3 regions of the Caldalkalibacillus salinus genome follow, and region 2 is predicted to be linked to each of the others. Evidence: riboswitches for the same ligand, from Rfam matches in the RefSeq annotation. Region 2 holds a riboswitch; each other region holds the start of a gene.
What was found. A riboswitch is a leader RNA that binds a small molecule or an ion and turns the genes downstream of it on or off. The one in region 2 is predicted to bind lysine.
Positions count from the first base shown of each region.

Region 1: another riboswitch for lysine. It lies ahead of JKM87_RS10345 (aspartate kinase); the one in region 2 lies ahead of dapA (4-hydroxy-tetrahydrodipicolinate synthase).
Region 3: another riboswitch for lysine. It lies ahead of JKM87_RS11405 (Na+/H+ antiporter NhaC family protein); the one in region 2 lies ahead of dapA (4-hydroxy-tetrahydrodipicolinate synthase).

Region 1 covers NZ_JAERVL010000015.1:154,726-162,975, forward strand. Annotated here, with positions in the region: gene sdhA (succinate dehydrogenase flavoprotein subunit) at 1-867, opposite strand, end outside; gene JKM87_RS10330 (succinate dehydrogenase cytochrome b558 subunit) at 886-1,500, opposite strand; gene JKM87_RS10335 (TrkH family potassium uptake protein) at 1,737-3,080, opposite strand; gene JKM87_RS10340 (DUF2507 domain-containing protein) at 3,223-3,696, shown strand; gene JKM87_RS10345 (aspartate kinase) at 3,722-4,966, opposite strand; lysine riboswitch at 5,120-5,295, opposite strand; gene uvrC (excinuclease ABC subunit UvrC) at 5,426-7,210, opposite strand; gene JKM87_RS10355 (sugar ABC transporter substrate-binding protein) at 7,522-8,250, opposite strand, start outside.
Region 2 covers NZ_JAERVL010000008.1:622-8,871, reverse strand. Annotated here, with positions in the region: gene JKM87_RS07930 (COG1470 family protein) at 1-972, shown strand, start outside; gene JKM87_RS07925 (ABC transporter ATP-binding protein) at 978-2,087, shown strand; gene JKM87_RS07920 (ABC transporter permease) at 2,065-3,129, shown strand; gene JKM87_RS07915 (NUDIX domain-containing protein) at 3,278-3,706, shown strand; gene dapA (4-hydroxy-tetrahydrodipicolinate synthase) at 3,928-4,827, opposite strand; lysine riboswitch at 4,974-5,154, opposite strand; gene JKM87_RS07905 (alpha/beta hydrolase) at 5,895-6,677, shown strand; gene JKM87_RS07900 (pentapeptide repeat-containing protein) at 7,654-8,250, shown strand, end outside.
Region 3 covers NZ_JAERVL010000017.1:98,287-106,536, reverse strand. Annotated here, with positions in the region: gene JKM87_RS11415 (alpha,alpha-phosphotrehalase) at 1-671, shown strand, start outside; gene treR (trehalose operon repressor) at 691-1,407, shown strand; lysine riboswitch at 1,542-1,720, shown strand; gene JKM87_RS11405 (Na+/H+ antiporter NhaC family protein) at 1,886-3,511, shown strand; gene JKM87_RS11400 (YitT family protein) at 3,757-4,578, shown strand; gene JKM87_RS18085 (hypothetical protein) at 4,754-4,882, shown strand; gene JKM87_RS11395 (ABC transporter ATP-binding protein) at 5,301-7,034, shown strand; gene JKM87_RS11390 (ABC transporter ATP-binding protein) at 7,112-8,250, shown strand, end outside.

The sequences.
Region 1 (8,250 bases), on a different contig from region 2:
CGTGGCAATATCACGAGGCACAAGGTTACCGTAAGCCGGATATTTTTCTTCAAGGAAATACCACGGTTTACCGTCTTTATACGTCCATACTCGGCCCCCTTCACCACGCGCTGATTCGGACATCAAGCGTAGCTTGTCGTCACCAGGGATTGCTGTAGGGTGAATCTGTATAAACTCACCATTGGCGTAACTTGCACCTTGCTGATATACTGCTGCAGCAGCCGTACCTGTGTTAATAACAGAGTTCGTAGATTTACCGAAAACAATGCCGGGGCCACCCGTCGCTAAAATGACAGCATCGCCGGCAAACGTGTGAACTTCAGAATTTTTAAGGTTTTGGGCAGAAATTCCGCGACAAACGCCGTCATCGTCAATAATAGCAGAAAGGAATTCCCAGCCTTCGTATTTATTCACTAGTCCTCTCACTTCATGACGACGTACTTGCTCATCTAGGGCGTATAATAGTTGTTGTCCTGTCGTCGCACCCGCAAACGCCGTTCGATGGTGTCGCGTACCACCAAAGCGTCTAAAATCTAGTAAACCTTCAGAAGTACGGTTAAACATAACCCCCATTCGGTCCATTAAATGAATGATGCCAGGTGCTGCATCACACATCGCTTTTACTGGAGGTTGGTTTGCTAGAAAATCTCCACCATATACTGTATCATCAAAGTGCTCCCAAGGAGAATCTCCCTCCCCTTTTGTGTTAACTGCACCGTTAATTCCGCCTTGTGCACATACGGAGTGAGAACGTTTTACAGGTACAAGGGAAATTAAGTCGACTGGAACACCCGCTTCGGCTGCTTTTACCGTGGCCATTAAACCAGCGAGCCCACCACCTACTACGATGATTTTACCTTTACTCAAATTAACTCACCCCTCCGATTATGATAATGATGCGAATTCAAGTACGATTAAAATGCCACCAAACGTTAATACTAAGAATAAGGCCATCCAAACGTATGTAGAGATACGTTGTGCCTTAGGTCCGACTGTAATACCCCATGTTACACAGAAAGACCACATGCCGTTAGCAAAGTGAAACGCTGCTGCTGCCACACCAATAATGTAGAATGCGATCATAAATGGACTACCGAGAATATCAATCATCATTTGAGCGTTTACTTGGGCCCCAAATGCTGCTGCAACTCTCGTTTCCCATACGTGCCATGCGATAAAGATGATAAGTATGACACCTGTGGCACGCTGTAGCATGAACATCACATTTCTAAAGTAACCGTAATCAGTCACATTATTTCTAGCTTGAAAAGCGATATAAAGGCCATAAATGGCATGATATAGCAATGGTAAATAAATAAAAAACGTTTCTAGGAAAATCCTAAATGGAAGGCTTTCCATAAAATGCGCTGCTCTATTAAACGAGTCAGCCCCGTAAAGAATGAAATGATTAATAAAAAGATGTTGTACTAGGAAAAATCCGACTGGAATGACTCCTAATAACGAATGAAGCTTACGGTTAAAATAGTGCGTAGTGGCCACACCGGTCCCCCCCTTCAATTTTTGAACACACATTGTTGCAGTCTAGCATTCCTATCCACTTTTTCGACTTTTCAAAAAGTCTCATGTCTAAATATGACACGTTATTTTGTACCAAATTTTATTTTACCCCCTTAGCCCGGAAGCGTCAAGAAAACGGTATCATCTATAGAGGCAAAGGTGCTTGATGACTCAGCACCTTTGCTTTTACTTTTTATCGATGGCTGTTGGCATTAAGCTTAACCTATAATGACTCTTTCCACAGGGTAATGATAATGCGTCTTAGTATCTGCCCGCTTCATGGAGAAGAGTAGCGCGACCAGTCCAATTCTACCGATGAACATGAGTAGCACAAGTATAAACTGACTTAGCGTAGACAATTCTGACGTAATACCCATAGACAAGCCACAAGTTCCAAAGGCCGAGCTCACCTCAAAGATAATCGCCATTAACTCTAAGCCTGAATCACGCTCAATGGAGCTAATCAGGATAATTGAAGTGAACAGTATAAAAATAAACACCGAAAGGACAATAAAAGATTTTCTAATATCTTCATCATGGAGTTCCCGACCAAACACTTTGACGTCCTTTTTTCCTAAAGCAAAAGAGCGTATTGTTAGAAACATCACAGCGAGTGTTGTCGTACGGATCCCTCCTCCCACACTGGAAGGACTTGCACCGACAATCATGAGGCCAGAAATGAGCAGCAATGTAGGGATGCTATAATAGGTGATGTCCATGGTAGCTAACCCAGCGCTTCTAGCAGTAACCGAGTTAAACAAGGAAAAGAATAGCTGTTCATGCCAAACCATACCTGCATAGTGTTGCCCTCGTTCTAACAGCCAAATAGATACAGTCCCAAAAACGAGTAAAAACATGTAAGTAGAGACGGTTATTTTTGTGAATAATGAAAAACGATATTTTTCATGCTTGCCACTGAAATACTCTCTTAATTCCACTAAAACTGGAAATCCAATTGCACCGGCTAAGATCAAAAGGATCGTTACCAGTTGAACAAAATAGTCATGAGCAAATGGAATAAGAGAATTTCCGGTTATGTCAAATCCAGCGTTCGTAAAGGCTGTTAAGCTAGCAAACGCCCCTTGATAATAGGCCTCATACCATACATCAAAATAATTTAAATAATAGGTCCCCAAAATCATGGCCCCGATTAATTCAATGAGTATCGCAATTCCAAGGATATTTTTCATCAAATTTACGAGCCCCGCTAGGTTAACCTGGTTCTGATCGACCATGATCAACATGCGTTGTGATAGGACTATCTTTTTACCCATAATCATCCACACAAAGGTACCGAGGGTCATAATACCAATACCACCGAGTTGAATAATAACGGATAATATGATGATGCCTATCGGGCTAAAAGTCTCAGGTGTATTCACCACGATTAAACCGGTCACACTGATTGCGCTAGCTGCGGTGAAAAAAGCCTCGCTAAATGATAATGCCGCGCCAGGTTGTTGTGAAAAAGGTAAATAGAGCAGTATGGATGAAATTAGAATTAAAATGAAATAACTCAATATGATAATGCGAAATGGTGTAAGAAATTGATTCAGTTTCATGTCTGCCTCCAACGTTCGCCCATCTAGGGCACATGGTCTCTTCCTAGTATGGTTAAATCCTTGACGTATATCAAGAGATTTTTGCGCATATATCTGAATTAAGTCTCTTGTCCATACAAGAAGAGAAAGGGGTGCTACGCACTTGATTAGTGAAAAAAAAGCTCATTCCGCTTCAGCAGATACAAAATTTCTAAAAATGAAAGGGCAGGCCGTACCACTTTATGGTTACCATATACTCCGCGAACATGTCATGAAAGAAATAACGGGAGAACACCAAAGTGCCATTCTATATTGGGCTGGTAAGAACCTAGCCGAGCACCTTCGAATCCACACATTTGAACAGTGTCGCGACCTTTTCTTAGAAATGGGGTGGGGGTATCTAGAAAAAGTTCATTCCTCTTCCCATATCTATCGTTACACGTTAGAGTCTCCATTTTTCGCAAGCCGACAGGTTGACCAAAACCAGTCTACTTTTGCACTAGAGTGTGGCTTTCTCACAGAGGCCATTGCTCAAATTGAAAACAAGCAGACTGAAGGTGAGTTCAAAGCATTCATTAGTCAAGAAAATCAAGGGGTACAGTTCACCATCTATCTACAAGAAAAAGGGGAAAGCTAATCAGCTCCCCCTTTTTATCTTCAAATTAAGCGTTTACTTTTTCCGTTTCTTCTACTTTATCTAGATTAAAAGTGTTGTGTAGGACTTGCACTGCTTTTACCATATTAGCAGCTGGTACAACACATGACACTTTAATTTCGGATGTTGAGACCATCTTAATTTCGATTTCCTCACGACTAAGGCTATCAAACATGTCTGCCGCTACACCCGGGTTCGAGATCATGCCTGCTCCAACAATAGATACCTTAGCTAAATTTTCTTCATAAATAATATCTTCATATCCTAGTGACTCTTTATTGTCCTCGAGGACATGTAGCGTCGCTTCAAGATCCTCACTATCGATTGAAAAGGCAATATTGGTGATATCCGTATCATACATGCTTTGGTTGATAATAATATCGACGTTGATTTGTTTGCTTGCGAGTGTTTTAAACACTCGGGATAAGGCCCCAATTTCTTTCTTCATTCCTCTTACAGTCACCTTCGTCATCTCTTCATCATGGGCTACACCATGTACAATAATACCGTCCTCCACTGTCACTTCCTCCTTCACTAACGTTCCTTCTTCCTCACTAAACGTCGATCTAACTGTCAGATAAACATCGTTATTCTTGGCACATTCAACTGCTCTCGGGTGCAAAACCCCTGCACCAAGATTAGCTAGCTCTAACATTTCATCATAGCTAATTTGCTCAAGTTTGCTTGCTTTCGGTACAACTCTTGGGTCTGCGGTATAAACACCGGTGACATCTGTGAATATGTCACAACGTTCAGCCTTTAGCGCTGCTGCTAGAGCGACAGCCGTCGTATCTGAACCCCCTCTTCCAAGGGTTGTAATTTGTCCATCCTGGCTTACACCTTGGAAGCCGGCAACGACAACAACGCTCCCCTTAGACAATTTATTCTGAACCTTTCCAATCTCGATATCTTGGACTCTGGCACTGCCATGAACACTTTCGGTTTGAATGCCTGCTTGCCACCCTGTCATCGAGGTGGCGTCTAAGCCAAGTTGATGTAACGCCATCGCTAGCAGTGATATGGTGACCTGTTCACCCGTCGTTAAAAGCATATCCATCTCTCGTGCCGCCGGATTTGGCGTCAGCTGATTGGCCATATCCACTAGCTGATCAGTGGATTTTCCCATTGCTGATACCACCACAACAAGCTGGTTTCCCTGATCCACTTCTTTTTTCACTTTTTGAGCAACGTGCTGAATTTTTTCGATCGTTCCTACAGATGTTCCGCCAAACTTCTGAACGATGATACTCAATGCTCTCCATCTCCTTAATTTAGACACATTCATCTTTTTTGATCTTACTAGACCTTGCCCATATCGTTAAGACCAATAAAAAAGCAACAACAAAGAGAGAACTTTTTGTTGTTGCGAGTAAACATGGTGATCTAACGAATGTTCACCTCAATGCAACGTGATAGTCCTCCACCTGTATAGGTGACAGCGTTGCATTTATTCAATGCGACGCCAGTCCTCATTACGTTGAGCTATAATGAGACTTCGGCGGATCACCCTTTCAATACCCTTCATAGAAGGCCCAACTTCTCTAGGTACGTACTCTTGATCACCGCTCCCCTAACACTCCTCAATGTGATTGAGTTGTTTGATGAGGTTATGATGTTTTAATTGTTTGTAATTGTATCAAACATCCCATGGGTTCTCAACAGCCGAATAACGACTGTATCGTCTGCATTTTATCGTATATCAGACGTAGCATTACGACTTTGCTTTCTCTTGGAGATATTCAACAATCGTTCGGGCTAATTGCTCTCCTATCCCGATTTCTTTAAAGTCGTCTACTGATGCTTCTCTCATTTTCTTCATTGAACCAAAGTGTCGTAACAATGTCTTTTTACGCTTGGGTCCCACGCCTGGAATGTCATCTAAGGCTGATTGTATCAGTGATTTGGAACGGGTTTTGCGGTGGAACGTGATAGCGAAGCGATGGACTTCGTCCTGGATCCGTTGTAAGAGGTAGAACTCTTGACTGTCTCGTTTCATTGAAACCGGCTCTGGTGGATGGCCATATAATAATTGAGAGCTTCGATGCTTTTCATCTTTGGCCAAACCACATACTGGGATATAGAGGCCTAGTTCATTCTCGAGAACGTCTTGTGCAGCCCCAATTTGCCCTTTTCCCCCGTCGATCATAATCAGATCAGGCAATGTTTGCTTTTCTTTTAATAAGCGGACATACCTGCGACGAACGACTTCTCTCATTGATTCGTAATCGTCAGGGCCTTCTACGGTTCGTATTTTATATTTTCGGTATTCATTCTTAGCAGGTTTACCATCGATGAAAACGACCATAGCGGACACAGGATCCGTCCCTTGAATATTAGAGTTATCAAATGCTTCGATGCGGCGAGCGGGTCCGACCCCTAGTGCATGACCTAATCTTTCAACTGCTTTTATCGTTCGTTCCTCGTTTCGCTCGATAAGTTCAAATTTTTCCTTTAGCGAGTTTTGGGCGTTAGATTGTGCCATCTGTAGTAATTCTTTCTTGATGCCTCGTTTTGGCGTATGGACTTTAATATCTAACCATTGTGCGAGGAGCTCCTGGTCTACTTCCTCTGAAATCAGAATTTCTTTAGGTAGGACATGTTCTTTTTCCATATAAAATTGACCAATGAATGACATCATCTCTTCCCCTACATCACCGCTATAAAATGGAAAGAGGGACACGTCTCGTTCAATCAGCTTGCCTTGTCTCACAAAAAACACTTGAACACAAATCCATCCTTTATCGACATGAAAGCCAAAGACGTCTCGGTCCACTTGGTCTGTGAGCGTAATGCTTTGCTTTTGCATCACCTGGTTAATATGCTGAATCAGATCACGAAGTTCTTTGGCTCGCTCAAAATTAAGTTCCTCTGACGCCTCATGCATTTTTTCTTCTAGCTCTTTAACCATCGCTTTATGGCCGCCATTTAAAAACCGATTAATTTGCTGGGTCATGTCCTCGTACGTGTCTTGTTCAACGTGGAACTCACAAGGGGCTAAGCACTGATCCATATGGTAGTACAAACACACGCGGTCCGGTAAAGTTTTACATTTCCTTAAGGGATACAGACGATCTAACAGTTTCTTGGTCTCATTGGCTGAACCGACATTAGGATATGGACCGAAATACTTAGCTTTATCTTTCTGTACCTTACGTGTGATCTCTAGGCGGGGATGCTCTTCATTGGTTAGTTTAATGTACGGGTATGTTTTGTCATCCTTCAGCATCACATTGTAGCGCGGGTCGTGCTTCTTAATCAGGTTGCATTCTAGTAGAAGTGCTTCGATATTACTTGAGGTGATAATATATTCAAAATCCGTTATTTCACTAACAAGCTTTTGTGTTTTCCCGTCGTGACTGCCTGTAAAATAGGAACGTACTCTGTTCTTTAAGTTTTTTGCTTTACCGACATAAATGATGTTGTCTTGGCTATCTTTCATCAGATAAACACCGGGTTGAGCGGGTAGCAACGTCAGTTTCTCTTTGATCTGTGTCAAAAAAATACACCTCCCACAGATCTAGGCATGATATATGTATTATACATCATTCCCAAGAACGTGGGGAGGTGTACGCTTTGGTTTAATTTTACTGTCAGGCGTGTGGGGCTTCCCTCGAGTGTCTGTATAGGCAGCGCAGGAGTTCAGGCTACTTTAGGGGGCTCATGCACCCCTACTCTATCACTCGAGCTTCGCCCAAATGTGACGCCGTAGGGGTACCTGATCTTTTGACTTCCGGGCATAGACGCCTACTCCTTCACTCGAGCTTCGCCCAAAGGATTCCATCGTTAGGAAGCGGCACTTGGTCATCTTTATTGACGTGCTTGCTCGATTGTTTCGGCGTAGCGGTCAAGGGTGGTTTGAGCCTCTTGCCCATCGATGACGATGTCCTGGAAGGCCCCTAGGATGGCCTTTTCGACTTCGGGCCAATATGGGACATTTCCTCTTGGTTCCGAGGATTGCAATGCTTCGTTTACAGCATCAAAGTACGGTTGTTGCCACGCTTCAACTTGACCGTAAGCATCAGTGCGGACGGAGGGCCAGCCTAGTTTGCTCACTAAAGTTTCTTGGACCTCTTTTGACATGAGATATTGGGCAAATTCTAAGGCCAATGCTTTATTTGGGGCTCCTTTTGGTATGCCGATCACTTCACCACCTAGGGTGTGTGACTCTCCGGCGGGTCCTGCCCATCCGCTATACGCTTTGATTTCTTCTTTGCCACCTTCTTCAACGATCACATTCACACCAAAGGGCCAATTTTGTCCTAGGTAGACCGATTCATTTGCAAGATAAGTGTTCATTGTATTCCAAGTAGCGGTACGACTATCAGGCGCTAGATAGGGATATAATTCTTGTAAAAATTCATAAGCGCGTACACTGCCCTCATCGTTAAGGACGTAAGGGTCTCCTCCACCGGCACGAATAAAGTTAAACAGGTGTAGCACGTGATCGATTTCTAAATTGGCTTTGACGGCGACTCGGCCAATGTCCTCTTCAGCATGAAACGTCTTCGCTACCTCTAGCAAGTCTTCCCACGATTG
Region 2 (8,250 bases):
GTGTCTTTTGATGTAGAAAATTTACCACAGGATTGGCAGTATGAACTCACATCGGGTGGTTGGCAATTACAGCAATTATCTATTAAGCCAAACGATTCGGAGAGTTTCTCAATCAATCTTGACGTACCTTTAGAGGTGGACAAAGGGGCATATGCTTTCAATGTTCTCGCCAGTAGTACAAGCGGCCTGACCACAACGTTACCAGCGACTGTGACTGTCACGGAGAAAGGGACGTTTAAAACAGAACTCACCTCAGAACAAACGAACATGGAAGGACATGCGGATGCCACTTTTTCATATGATGTTAGCCTCAGAAACCGTACAGCACAGGAACAACATTATGCTTTAAAAGCAAACGCGCCGCGTGGATGGGACGTCAACTTCCAAGTGGATGGCAGTAGTGTCACCTCCGTGACCGTTGAATCGAACGCGACACAGGACATCAGTGTGGTTTTAAGTCCACCACAGAATATCGAGGCGGGTGAGTACGAGGTTCCAATTGCCGCTTCAACAAGTGGAACGAGCTCTGAACTCACGTTAGAAGCGGTGGTGAGTGGCAAATACGAGATCGAGTTAACCACACCCGATGGTAAGCTGAGTGAAGATATCGTCGCCGGACGGGATAAAGTCGTTGAACTGCTCGTGTCTAATTCTGGTACTGTCCCTTTGAGTGACATCACACTGGAAGGCAATCAGCCCCCCAATTGGGCAGTTGAATTTGAACCGAGTACGATTAACATATTAGAACCAGGGGAGTCTGAGACCGTGCGAGCCACGATCACAGCAGGCGACAACGCCATCGCTGGGGACTATGTCGTATCGATGACCGCTAATACACCAGAAGCTTCATCAAGTGCGGATTTCAGAATGACTGTAGAAACCTCTATGTTATGGGGAGTCATTGGCGTCTTGATCATTGGGGCTGTTATCGCCGGGGTTTACTACTTAATGCGTCAGTATGGTAGGAGGTAGGCATGATGAAAGAGACGAACAAAGACCCTGTTGGAGTGTCTACAAAAGCATCTGTCCAAGAGACTGTTAAAGATTCTATTAATGAAAATGTTAATGAATCTGCTAAAGCATCTGTATCCGCTAAAGGATCAGTTAAGAATACAGTCAAAGCACCTATTATTGAACTTCAAGGGTTAACCAAAAAATATGATGAGAGAGCGGTTGTGAATCAACTTAACTTAACGATAGAAAAAGGCGAGGTGTTCGGTCTATTAGGTCCGAATGGCGCAGGAAAATCAACGACCATTCTTATGATGCTCGGCTTAAGCGAACCGACACACGGTGTGGTGAAGGTATGCGGACTAGATGCCACCCGGGAGCCCATTCAAGTTAAAAAAAGGGTGGGCTACCTGCCAGATTCGGTCGGATTTTATGAAGATCGGACTGGGCTGGAAAACCTGATCTACACCGCCATGCTTAACGGTCAATCTAGAAAGACCGCAACGGATAAAGCGAGTGCATTACTATCCCAAGTTGGTTTAGAAGAGGCAAAGGATCAAAAAGCTGGTCAATACTCTAGAGGGATGAAGCAACGCCTCGGCCTGGCCGATGTACTCATCAAAGCCCCTGAAGTGATTATCCTGGACGAACCCACGCTAGGGATAGACCCCCAAGGTGTCCAGGAGTTACTCTATCTGATCAGAAACCTCAGTCAACAGCAGGGGATTACCGTGTTACTTTCATCTCACCACCTGCATCAAGTACAACAGATATGTGACCGTGTGGGGCTATTTGTAGAAGGAAAGCTTCTGGCCCAAGGTAATATACAGGCTTTGTCTAAGCAGTTGTTAGCAAGGGAAGGCATCACGATCGAGGCACAAGTGTCAAACGTCACCGAAGACTTACTCGCCTCATTGAGAGGCTTATCTAAGGTGATGTCGGTTGACATACAGGCAGATCACACTTTACTGATTAAAAGTGAGGAAGACAACGCCCACGAGATAGCCTCTAAGATTATACAATCCGGGCAATCGCTACACAGCCTACACACGCGGGAGCATGACCTAGATGATATATACAGGCTTTACTTTGAAGGAGAGGGTGAGGTCACACATGCAGCTCAAAGCAATCTATGAACAGTGGCAAAATCGTTTAAAGGAAGGGATAGGAGGACAACGTTTGAACGTAAAAAGGCAAGACGACACTCATGAGGCTTCGTCTGCCCACACTCCTGCACTATTCTGGGTGATCGTCCGCAAAGAAATGGAGGACCAATTTCGAAGCTGGCGGTTTATCATCCTGTTCGGGATTATCATCTTGACTTGTTTGGCTTCACTGTACACGGCTTTAACTAATATTCGTGACGTCGCAGCTGATCTCGACTCGTCAAACGCCTACTTGTTCTTGAATATCTTTACCATTTCTGATCCTAACGGGGTGTTGCCCCCGTTTATCACTTTTATTAGTTTCCTAGGCCCCTTACTCGGCATCGGCTTAGGCTTCGACGCTATAAATGCGGAGAGAAACCGTGGGACGTTAAGTCGGATCGTTTCACAGCCTATTCCTAGAGACTACCTGTTGAATGCCAAATTTGTGGCGACGTTAATCGTCATTAGTATCCTCATTTTTTCTCTGGGTCTCTTGGTTATGGGGACCGCTATCCTATCTATTGGTTTGCCCCCGACATGGGATGAGTTCTGGAGAGTCATCGCCTTCTTATGTCTCAGCGTCGTCTATATCGGCTTCTGGCTGAACCTTGCCATATTTTTCTCAGTACGGTTCAAACAAGCGGCAACGTCTGCCTTGGCTAGTATCGCCGTGTGGTTGTTTTTCAGTATCTTTTTCTCCATGATCGTGGGAATGGTGGGAAATGCCGCTATGCCCGATCAGAATTTAACACCGGGTAGCGCCTCTGAAAGCGCCATGTTCGTGCAAAACTTATCTCGCTTAAACCCAAACTACCTGTTCAGCGAGATTACCACGATTCTTTTAACGCCCCAGATACGTACACTGGGCCCATTATCGATGGAACAAGTGGTGGGTGCGATACCGAGTCCTTTACCACTCGGACAAAGTTTGTTACTCATCTGGCCCCAAGTTACAGGCTTGGTGGCAGCGACTGTCATCTGTTTCGGCATCTCCTATGTCAATTTCATGAGACAGGAAATCAGGGCATAGCTAGGACCATTAGGAGCCGCTTATCTAGACACAAAGAGATACTCTATTAAAAGGGGCATTTTTCACCATACGCTTATTATTAAAGTGACTCTATTAAAGTGTAAGCCATATGATAGAATAGGGGAAAAGTGAAGAGGAGAGACATACAGTGCAAAGAATAGACGTTGTTTACACCTTATTAACGGACGAAACAAAAACAAAGCTCTTGATGGTCAAGAATAAAGGGCGCGACGAGTGGACATTACCTGGCGGTGCCGTTGAAATCGGAGAAACACTAGAACAAGCGGCGGTGAGAGAAGCGAAGGAGGAAACAGGCCTAGATATTGAGGTATATGGCGTTGTCGCCGTCAATGAAGCAATGCTAGAAAAAAGCCAGCACCATGCCATTTTTGTCACGTTCCGGGGAGAGATTGTCGGTGGAGAGATAGAGATCACAAGACCAGAGGAAATCAGTGATGTGCAATGGATCGATGTCCACGAGACGGATGGCCTTATGCCTTATTATAAAGAAGGCTTAAGCACCATTGTCAGCAAGAATACGGAAGTCACGTATCATAATGAAGGTCATGTGTCGTAAATGTCATAACCATAGTTGTCCTAAACCGACGATAGATGAGAGAACAGGGCAAAATAAAACACATGAAAGAGGGTTAAGCGTCCTCTTCATGTGTTTTTTGGTTAAGAAGTCTTTTTTGTAATTGTTTGTCATGGGAGTTAACGGGCGCAACTCATACACGTTTGGTTTTAAATTTATGTTGTTAGCTTCATTTTAGATGAGTGGCTCAATCTGATTTATCTTCACACCGCTTCTTCCACATTGATAGACAGTAACGTATTTTGTAACGTTTCATGTAAGGCTATTTCTTGTTCATGATCCAATGGCAGCATCGGTAAGCGAACGTCTCCTACCGAGATACCACGCATGTTTAAGGCTGACTTCACAGGTGACGGACTTGGTGCAGCAAACAAGGCTTTCATTAATGGCAAAAGATGACGATGAGCGTAAGCAGCGCGGTCCACCTCACCTTTTTTATACTGATTTACCATCTCTTGCATTTCAAGACCGGCAATATGAGAAGCGACGGATATGACACCTGTACCTCCGATTGAAAGAACAGGCAGTGTCAGGCTATCATCGCCACTGTATAAAGTGAAGTGGCTTGGTGTTTGACTGATGATCTCTGCCATCGCGTCTAGATCACCGCTCGCTTCTTTAATCGATACGATATTCTCGATTTGAGACAGTCTCACCACAGTGTCTACAGACATGTTCACCACGCTTCGACCAGGCACGTTATAAAGCATCACTGGCAAGGATGTGGATTGCGCGATCGTACTAAAATGCTGATATAAGCCTTCTTGAGAAGGTTTATTATAATACGGTGTAACCAGCATTACACCGTCGACACCTAACGTTTCCACTTGTTGGGTTAAGGCGACGGATGCTCGTGTATGATTGGAACCGGTCCCGGCAATCACAGGGACTCTACCGTCTACCACTTCAACCACATACTGTATGAGCGCGATCTTCTCTTCCGTGGTTAAAGTAGGCGATTCTCCCGTTGTACCAGCAACCACTAAGCCATCAGATCCATGGTTAATAAGGTAATTGACGAGTGTTTTTGTCGCATTAAAGTCTATATCTCCATTGTTGTTAAACGGCGTTACCATTGCAGTAAGTACTTGGCCAAAATTCATCGTTAACCTCACACCTTTACGTTAAATTTTTTGAGTATTGAGAGGTAATAGGAGGCGGCCTGTATGATTGAAAGTAAGACGTAAAAAAGCAACAACGAGGGTATCGTTGTTGCATTAGATACAATACTTTCAAATAATTGCTCTAGTGCTAAGATAGCCCTCCATATAGTCCCCTATATGACAGTTCTGTATTTGTTCAATAGCAGAACCAGCTTTGAGATCATGAGATTCTCTCAGCTTCGGCAACTAACCCTTTCCACAATCTTCATCGGATTCTCATTATCCTCAACATTGTGTACTGATGATAACTGCTCCTCTATCCTCACCTCATCATGATAACTGAAGTAAGAAAAATATTGAATTACCTGTAACATATCAAAAGTTGATGAGAGTTGCAAGTCCTTTTCACATCTTTATTTCTAATGTCATTGGTTTATTCCTACAGTCTATGAGTAGGAGCCTCATCCCACACTTATGAATATGCCTTTGGTTATACAAACAAGCGAAGCTATATTCAAATGGCTGGCTATATAAAACAAGATAATCTATATACAAAACTTTCGTTTATCTCCTGTCCATATTGGGGGTACGTCTAGATGGTCTAACCGTTTCTTTTGCTCTTTGTATGAGAGAACAAAGTAATGCAATATGACTGATCTGCTTTATCTACCCTAAAGTCTTTTTCTTAGCGTAATCTAGAAAAATATGGCCTGAAGAGGGGGAGCTGAGAGGGAGCTTTTTTATGGGTTCCTAGAATCAGTTTATAGGATTGAATCAGACCATGAAAAGGGTTAAGTTATTCCACATTGATGATATAATTGGGATATATTGGTGCGATAATGGAATAGTCTGATAGTGTTCAGTGCGTTCAGTGCAAGAAGAATAATATGAATATGACTAGGAAGTAGACATTCATTAAGTTTGTAATCGGGAGATATTATGATTTACTACACCTGCCGTAAATAACTCTAGTTAAGTAAGTTAATACGACACATGTCGGGAAAAAGATGTTATAGGAAATCAGCGCAATTACTAATGTGCAAGGTAGAAAGATAGGGGGATAAGTATTGAAAAATTATAAGTTTGATTATCCAACTAAAAAACAAATATATAAAGCAATTGGAGATCGTGATTTACTACTGTATATTTTCGAACCTGAATCTGATACTAATGAAAATAAACCAGTAATACTTTTTTTTAATGGAGGTAGTTTCAAGAAGGATCCGATAACCCCTGTACAATTCCAACATCAGGCTCGTTTTTTTTCCAAGCATAATTATGTTGCAATTTGTGTTGATTACCGCAACGGTAGTGACGCAGGGTTTACACCAGTTCAAGCTATTTGCGATGTGAAGTCGGCGGTTCGTTGGGTTAGAGAACATTCTAGTGAAATGAGGATTGATTCCAATAAGATAATTGTCTGTGGTGCTTCGGCAGGAGGTTATATTGCTGTTTCTTCTATTATGTTTGATTCAATCGATGATGATGAAAATGAAAAACAAACTGATCATTTGCCAAATACATTAGTTGTTTTCGGAGCTGGCATGGACGGAATTGATATTATGAAAAGACGTTATCCAGAACTATTACAGAAAGCAAACGAGTATTCTCCTATACATAATGTAAAAAAATGTTTGCCTCAAACATTGTGGTTGGTAGGAACTAAGGATGATCTGTTTCACCAAAACATAGAATTTATAAAGTTGATGAGAGAGAAGGGGAACGATATTACCCTCGAGACCTATGAAGACATGGAACATGGCTTTTTTAATTATGGCAGACATAACAATAAAACGTGGTTAAATACGTCAGTAAAAATTAAAGACTACTTAGAATCTAGGGGCTACTAAATGAATTTGAAAGTCATTCGAAGAAAGCGCTGACATCCGATAACAACGCATCTACGCTGCGGACTGCCGTCCTTGGTCTGCCCGAGGCATTTCGGTGAAGTGGAGTCAGTCAGCCAACCCTGCACTGGCTAAGCGCAGTCGCGCCCGGCTGCCGCCTTAAGCCAGTGAGGGTTCGTAGATGCGGAGACGTTATAGGAAATCAGCGAGAAAAATTAAACCCCAGAAACCATTAATTGTAATGTTAGATAATTATAATAATCAACTAACGAGGTAGAATAGTTTAAGTAGCGGCTTGCTTTATTGGGTAATTTAATTTAAAGATGAAGAATAATTAAAAAATTATTTACGGGTAGGTGTGAAATTTGGAAAGTGGAACTTATATAAAAAATACTCCAATGTTACTTCTTTTTGGACTCCTTTTTACTCTTCTTTTTGGATTTTGGTTAAGAAAAAGGATGGTTTCATACGATTTTAACAACAAAAGTAAATTCTTCTTCTTACTTGACAATTATGAGATAATTGGCGGGTTTCTTATAGGTATGGGATTATTATTTATTGTAATTTTTCTCTAAAATTTATTTTCACTAGCGGGTGCAATAGTTGTAGAAAACCGATAGTGTTAGGCATTTCATAGAAGTCGCTGACATCCTATAACACCATATTTCTGCTGCGGTCAGCTTTGCTGATCCTCGATCCGACCGAAGCAATGAAAGTAGCAAGATTCGAAGACGTGAATTCAGATAGCAGGGATGCATATTCAGCGGACACATCCAGTCGGCTAAGTCTTCGACCCGGCACTTCGTGCCTTAAGCCGCCTGGACGTCAGAAATACAAAACGTTATATTAAATTCGGCGAAAATGGGCGGCCGTCCATGTCCGCAATTAAGTAGGCTGTACTGAAAGTATTAATATAAGCTATTGTATAATACCAGATATTTCTCATTTAAAGGAAGTGTATTTATTGACTAAACAAATAATGATTAACGATAACCAAAGCAATTTACGGTCTGACTGTGAAAATTGTTTTGGATTGTGCTGTGTGGCTTTGCCATACTCTAAATCTACTGATTTTGCATATGACAAAGATGGAGGTAGTCCATGTGAAAACCTACAAATAGATTATCGTTGTAAAATTCATCAGGATCTTAGGAGTAAAGGGTTTCGTGGATGTACTATCTACGAATGCTTTGGAGCTGGTCAAAAAGTTTCTCAAAATACTTACAAAGGAATGAACTGGCGAGATAACCCTGAGTTAGCTGAAGAAATGTTTGATGTATTTCCGATTATGCAACAACTTCATGAAATGTTATGTTATTTGAATGAAGCACTTAGCTTAGAAGATACTAAACCAATTCACAAAGAAATTAAGAAGCTTGTAGAAGAAACCGAACCTCTCACAAATCTAAATCCTGTGTCTATTTTGTCTATTGACATACATAGCCATAGATCAGAAGTTAATGGTTTACTCTTAAAAACAAGTGAGTTAGTCCGTGCAAACGTAGAACAGTACAATAATCAAAGTAAAAAAATAAAAAGACGAAGTGACCTAGTTGGTGCTAACTTAAGAGGTGCT
Region 3 (8,250 bases), on a different contig from region 2:
GTGACGATGAGACGTATCATCGTCAGTCGGCTAAGATGCTAGCCACGACTATTCATATGATGCAGGGCACGCCTTACATTTACCAAGGTGAAGAGTTCGGCATGACCGATCCCAAGTTCGATTCGATTGATCAGTACCGTGATGTTGAGTCGCTTAACATGTATAAGATGAAAAAAGCAGAGGGCTGGGATGAACAAGCCATTCTACAAGCTTTGAAAAAGAAATCTAGAGACAATTCACGTACGCCTGTGCAATGGGATCATCGTCCACACGCAGGATTTACAACAGGTACGCCTTGGATTTCCACAGCCGATAATGTGGCCGAGGTCAATGCGGCTCAAGCCCTTGAGGATGAGGATTCCATATTCTATCACTACCAGAAGCTCATTCAACTAAGGAAGGAATACGATATCATCACGTACGGACGCTATGAATTGATCTTAGACGATCATGATCAAATTTTTGCCTACGTTCGCCATGGAGAAGGGGAGAAACTGTTAGTCGTCAACAATTTTTACGGTACCGATGTGACATTTGAATGTCCAGTTTCTCTTCAGCAATATGAGGCCAACATCCTCATATCCAATTACAAAGATTCGTCTGAAACGTATGATCGTGTACATTTAAGACCTTATGAGTCTATCGTTTATCACTTAAGCCCTTCATGCTAAAATGAAGTCAGGTGATGCTATGCAAAATAAATATTTAACCATATATCAAGATATTGTTGATGAGATTAAGGATGCGAAATACAAACCTGATTCAAAGCTTCCTTCAGAAAACGCTTTATGCGAGCAGTATTGCACCTCACGAGAAACGGTGCGAAAGGCTCTTAATTTACTTTCTCAAAACGGCTACATTCAAAAAGTCAGAGGAAAAGGGTCGATCGTTCTAGGTCTGAGTAAATTAGATTTTCCTATCTCCGGTGTTGTCAGCTTTAAGGAGCTGGCTCAAAAGATGGGAGACAAGCCCCGAACGATCGTCCATCAACTCCATTTAGATAAGCCTAACGATACGTTAATCAACCACCCGTCCTTAACGCAACAGGATCGCATCTGGGAAGTGGTCCGTTCACGTGAGATTAATGGAGAGAAGATCATTCTCGATAAAGATTATCTACTACAAAAGCATGTCCCTTCTCTAACAGAAGAGATATGTGCAGACTCCATTTACGAATATTTGGAAAAGGATTTACGTTTACAGATTAGCTTTGCCAAAAAAGAAATTGTTGTAGAGTCCGTAACTGAAGAGGATCAATGCTATCTAGATGTCGATGGACATGACCAAGTAGTCGTTGTACGAAGCTTCGTTTATCTAGAAGATACGAGCCTGATCCAATATACAGAATCCCGACATCGAACAGATAAGTTTCGATTTGTCGATTTTGCACGTCGACATCAACCCTAGAGTCGTAGAATTAATGGTAAATTTTAAGTGTTTACGAGCGTCAAATTCACTGTTGCCACATTCATGCCAATATTGTTATAATAGAAAGCGCTTTGCAATAGTATAAAATATACATGTTGTGCCTCATCATTCACAGATGAGGTAGAGGCGCGGATTATCATCAGTATCCTGTAGGAGAATGACAACCATGATTACAGGTGAAAGGGACTTCCGCCGAAGCTTTAGGGATGCGTCAACATGCCTATTGCTGGGGTTATACTGAAGAAGTGTAACACTGTCACACCTAAGACGGTTGTGGAGAACTACACCATTTGTGATGGGGATAAGCATTGTCCATAAAGGCAATGATAGGAGATTCCTGTCATTGCCTTTTTTTTTACGAGCAGTGATAGATTTGCGTTTGTCGTACTTAAGAGTGTTCGTTGAAATGGGCATTTCCTCATTGCATAGTGGATTAAAAGAGGAGGAAATGAGAAGCATGGAAGGAACAATTTATTCTTTAATTCCACCACTCCTAGCTTTACTCATGGTTGTGATCACGAGAAGAGTACTCATATCCCTAGGTCTGGGTATTGTTGTCGGGACGCTCATGATTAACGGTACTGAAGGAGATCTCGCTTCGTTTGGTGGACTTTATGATTGGATAGTTAATAGTGTTGTTTATGTTTTTGACATTGTGAGAGGTATTTTTGTCGTATTTGAAGAAGATACGTGGCAATTGAACAGCTGGGAATTTTACATTATTTTATTTTTACTCTTACTCGGTATGATGGCTGCACTCATTGCGCTTTCCGGAGGAAGCCGAGCGTTTGGTGAATGGGCGCAAAGCAAAGTGAAGACAAAGAAAGGGGCACAGCTGAGCTCAGCTATCCTAGGTGTCATTATATTTATCGATGATTATTTTAACAGCTTGCTCGTTGGTAATGTGAGTCGACCGCTGACGGATCGCCATCGTGTATCTAGAGCAAAGCTTGCCTACCTTGTGGATTCTACGGCTGCGCCGATGTGTGTGATCGCACCCGTTTCTAGTTGGGGCGCGTATATCATTACCATTATTGCCGGTATATTGACTCATCATGGCATTACGCAGTATGAGGCGTTACAAGCTTTTATGTACATGATACCCATGAATTTATATGCGCTTTCTGCCCTCGTGCTTGTATTTGCTGTTATCATGTATAGACTTGATGTTGGCCCGATGAAAGAACATGAGGAACGTGCTGAGGCATCGGGTGAGGTGCTTGATACGTCTAAAGGGGCTGTCCCTGGGCATCAGGACGATGAAGCCCTGAAGCAGGGTCATCACGGAAAAACGCGAGACCTGATCATGCCTATAATAACCCTCGTCGTGGCTACAGTATTCTTCATGATCACGACAGGAATACAAGGTACAGAAGGCAACGTGACCCTTCTGAGTATATTTGTAAATACGGATGTGGCTGCGGCCCTCGTATACGGAGGACTCATTGGTTTAGGTGTGGCCGTACTGCTGACGTCCATCCGTTTATATGGCGTCCATCATTTCAGCGTCGCCGCTTTTAAGGATCTAATAGCCGGTTTATGGGCCGGGATTAAGTCCATGTTACCCGCCATTTATATTCTCGTCTTTGCTTGGACGATCATAGAGATCATTGGTGCACTGAAGACTGGCGCATATTTGGCGAGCATTATTGACGGTAACATTCCAGTGATGTTGCTCCCAGCCCTCGTCTTTCTTATCTCTGGTATTATGGCGTTCTCAACAGGGACGTCTTGGGGTACATTCGGTATGTTACTCCCAATTGCAGGTGAAATGGCGGTGGTTGTAGATGTTCAGTTGTTACTACCCATGCTAGCTGCTGTATTAGCGGGAGCGATATTCGGAGATCACTGTTCTCCAATATCGGATACGACGATTTTGTCTTCAACAGGTGCAGGGAGTCACCATATTGATCATGTGATGACACAGTTACCTTACGCTTTAATGGCTGCCGCTACGACGTTTATTGGCTATCTAGCCTTAGGCTTTACTGGCAGTGCATTGGCTGGGATTGTAGCCACATTACTCAGTATGGCGGTCGTCGTTTACATTCTAAAGGCAAAATTAAAAGCGACAGCCGCATAAAAAGATTCAATTGCAATGGCATAAAAAGATTCAATCGCAAAAGATAAATAAAGATAGATTAATTTAGTCTTCTTTGTTACAGTAAGAGGTTGTAGTATGTGCACACCTGCCTCTTACTGTCTTTTTTTTATGGTCATTTATAGGATACTTTTAAATAGGGGACTAAAAAATATGCGTAAAAAGAATAGTTTAGGGATATATAAAGAATAAGAGCCTAGTCTGCTCAAATTGGGGTGAAAAAGGAAATGTTAAACAACGTGTATCGACTTCTTATTATTTTAGTAGCATCCATTATTGTAGGGTTCGCTTTTAATGTTTTTCTCCTTCCGCATGAAGTATTTACAGGAGGCGTCACAGGTTTCGCCATGATTCTGGGTCTGATTACGCCCCTTAATGCAGGTATTTGGATTGTACTCCTCAATATCCCGATTCTTATTCTAGGATGGACCAAAGTGGGAAAAACGTTCATCGGTAACAGTCTTTTCTCTGTGTTGGTCACGGCTGTATCCATGCAATATATACCTGTGGTCAAGGTCACAGAGGATGCACTCCTTTCTTCTGTTTTTGGTGGTATTATAGCAGGCGTTGGGATTGGCCTTATTGTTCGTTTTTATGGCTCGACTGGTGGCTTTGATGTGATCGGCTTACTGCTCATTAAAAAACGTGATATGCCATTAGGTGGCATTATATTCGCTTTAAATAGTATTGTGGTTGTCGTATCAGGCTTTATATTCTCTTGGGAATTAGCTTTGTACACCTTGGCTTCCATCTACATTACAGGGTTAGTGATTGATCGTATTCACACCCGACATATAAAACTGAATCTCATGGTGGTCACGAGCAAAGGTGAGGAACTTCGGACAGAGCTGCTATCTAAATTGTTCCGCGGTATTACGGTCATTGAAGGACGAGGGGCGTATTCAAAGGAACAAAGAGAAGTACTCTATACAGTCATTTCACGTTATGAATTGGCGGTTGTACGCCCGTTAATCAAAAGCATAGATCCTAATGCGTTTGTGAGTGTTAGCCAAACGATGGAGGTCATGGGTAACTTCCGTCGGGAATAAGGAGAATAGGCGTTTCAACAGCTGTAACGAAGTGTAAAAAAAAGTGTTGACAATTTTAATGCTAAAATTATACAATTTAGTAGCACAAAGACAGAAGGTAAGTTTGATGATAAGTTGTAAATGTGAAAGTAAATTTAAATTATAAATGTGATAGAACCATAAAGGAGGGGCTAACATGCGTTTGAATATCATTGCTAATCCATTCATGCTTCAACGCCAGTGCACTGGAGACTCACAACGGCAACAATTTCATACGCATGTGACCCGCATGGTATCTATGATACATGATGAACGCGAGTTTTGAACACGAGAACATATGGGCTGGCTTAATCCTCCCGTTTATGCACCTCAGGTTCGAACGCTAGCCATCTACATCTACCAAATCTAACACCAACAGTGTTAAGATACATACCATTAAGCAGGTCACGTCATGTGCCTGCTTTTTCTTTGTTAAATGACCTTCATCAAAGCTGATCTGACTGCAACAGAAGCTGATCTGATTGTAACAGAAGCTTAAGGATGGTTCACAGAGCTGAGAAAACACGGCACATAGGTGTCGTGTTTTGTTATTTTCAGGAGATTACATGCTGTAAGGTCGAAAACAAAAAGATCGCATGCTGTGACATCAATTCTAGAGGATCAAGTCAGTGATGAAGCAGTATCTCTAGCCCAAGTTGAACGAATGAATCCATGTACAAACTTACTGAAGGAGTGACCCTCTTATGTTCACTGTATTCAAAAAATTAGGATGGTTCTTTAAACGCTATAAAAAGAGATATACCATCGCTGTGTCCCTGCTTATATTAGTCAGTTTCGTTGAGGTCTTGCCACCTATGATTATTGGAACGGCCATCGACGATATTCAATTCGGTCTCATGACCTGGGATCGTCTGACAGAAATATTATTATTTTATGGTGGACTGATCGTGGTCAGTTATACCGTCACATACGTTTGGATGTACCAATTGTTTGGCGGGGCTTTTCTTGTCGAGCGTTTAATGCGATCACAATTCATGCGTCATCTGCTGCAAATGACCCCTAAATTTTATGAAACGTATCGTACAGGAGATCTCATGGCCAGAGCCACTAATGACCTTAAAGCGATCTCACTCACCGCTGGTTTTGGCATCCTGACCTTGGTTGATGCCACGGTGTTTATGCTTGTCATTTTAGGTGTCATGATACTGTTTGTGAATTGGAAACTGACACTCGCAGCGTTGTTACCACTGCCTATCATGGCTGTCTTAATGCATCGCTACGGGAAGAAGATTCATCAACGTTTTACGGCAGCACAAGACGCATTCGGGGATATGAATAACAACGTCCTCGAATCCATATCGGGTATCCGGGTAAACCGTGCATATGTACAGGAGAAGGCAGATGTCCAACGCTTCAAAGATATGACCGAGAACGTCTTTCAGAAGAATCTAGCAGTGGCGAAAGTGGATGCGTTATTTGAACCGAGTATCAAAGTATTGGTTGGATTGAGTTATGTCATTGGGATCGGTTACGGCGCTTATCTCGTGTTCCACAATGAGATAACCCTAGGGAGCCTCGTCTCATTCAACATTTATCTCGGTATGATGATCTGGCCTATGTTTGCTGTGGGTGAACTCATCAATGTGATGCAAAGGGGCAACGCCTCCTTGGATCGTGTTCAGGAAACATTATCGTACGAGGCCGACGTGCAGGATGTTGAACAGCCTACAACGATTGATCAACCGGAAGATATCATGTTTCAGTCTGTGACCTTCTGCTATCCGACCTCCAATGTTAAACGATTACGGGACGTGTCGCTCACTATTAAACGAGGTCAGACCATAGGGATTGTAGGGCGAACAGGGAGCGGTAAAACAACGTTACTTCAGCAGTTGCTCAGACAATACCCATTAGGCGGTGGTCAGGTTCTTATATCGGGTGTTCCTATTGAACATATTTCATTACAGCAACTACACGAATGGATCGGTTATGTGCCCCAAGAACAAGTCTTATTTTCTAAATCCGTCAGAGAGAATCTGACCTTTGGAAAGCATGATGCGTCTCCCGAGGCGATCACACACGCTTTACGCATGGCCGCTTTTGACGATATCATCTCTATCTTGCCTCAAGGTTTAGATACGTTGGTGGGTGAAAAGGGCGTCGCGCTTTCTGGTGGTCAGAAACAACGTGTGTCTATTGCCCGCGCACTCATCCTTAATCCCGATATCCTGATACTGGATGATGCCATGTCCGCTGTTGATGGTAAAACAGAGGCTAAAATCATCGATAACATCAGGCGGGAACGAGCAGGAAAAACCACATTGATCGCTACGCATCGCATGAGTGCTGTTGAGCATGCAGATTGGATTATAGTACTCGAAGAGGGTCGCATCGTTGAACAAGGGACGCATGCCGATCTCATACGTCAGGACGGTTGGTACAAAGAGCAATATGTCCGTCAGAAAGTGGAAGGGTAGGGTGAAACTATATGAACGAAAATAACAAACCACAAACGGCCGATCATCAAGATCAGCACTCGGAGTATACGAAAAAAATGACGGCCAAACGCTTATATCGTTACGCTTTACGTTTTAAGAAAACGATTATGATCGCGCTTGTGCTGTTAACTGTCGCAGTGTCCGCTGAATTAACGGGACCGTTTATTGCTAAAACGATTATAGATGACCACATTACAGGCATTGAACAAGCATGGGTGATGGTGGAGGATACACATGACCCTTATGCCGTTTCTTATCAAGGTGCGTTGTATAAGAGAGGTGACCGATTAACGGAGACCGAAGCGCAAAGCTTGGACGAAGCAGCAACGCTATATATCCTACAAGTCGGGACACGGTATTACGTGACAGAGGATACCGTTCCAAGTCAAGGAGAGGCACGAGAGGAAGCAGGGGAGGTGTATGTTCAAAATGGTGAGGAACGTATAGCACTAGATACGACCCGTTTGTCGGCAGAAGACGTGTTCGGCTTTTATCAACCTGAGGTCACGCCTATTATCAAGTGGTTAGGTTTATACGTAGGCTTACTCATTTTTGCTTCTTTTTTCCAATACGGCAAATCCTACTTACTCCAAATGTCCGCTAATCGTATTATTCAAAACATGAGGCACGATGTGTTTACTCACATTCAGACACTCCCGGTATCATTCTTTGACCAACGACCTGTAGGGAAGATCGTGTCACGAATCACCAATGATACGGAAGCGATTCGAGAACTGTACATGAAAGTATTGGCCACTTTCTTCACCAGTATCATATATATGACCGGCATTTATATTGCCCTGTTTTTATTAGACGTGACACTGGCCTCCATCACGTTACTCGTGGTTCCACTTATCGTACTATGGACCATCTTGTATCGCCGCTATGCTTCACGTTTCAATCATGCGATTCGTGCACGCCTAAGTGATATAAACGGGATGATTAACGAATCCATTCAAGGGATGCCTATCATTCAGGTTTTTGGCAGACAGAAACGAACAGAGGAAGAATTCGAACAGCTTAATGAAGACCACTTTCACTATCAGAATAAATTACTCCACCTCAACGCTATGACCTCTCACAACTTGGTTTTTACGATACAAAATATCTGTTTCGTCGTCCTCATCTGGTACTTTGGTGGGGCCGCGATAGGCGTTGGGAGTGTGATCTCAATCGGGTTGTTATACGCTTTTGT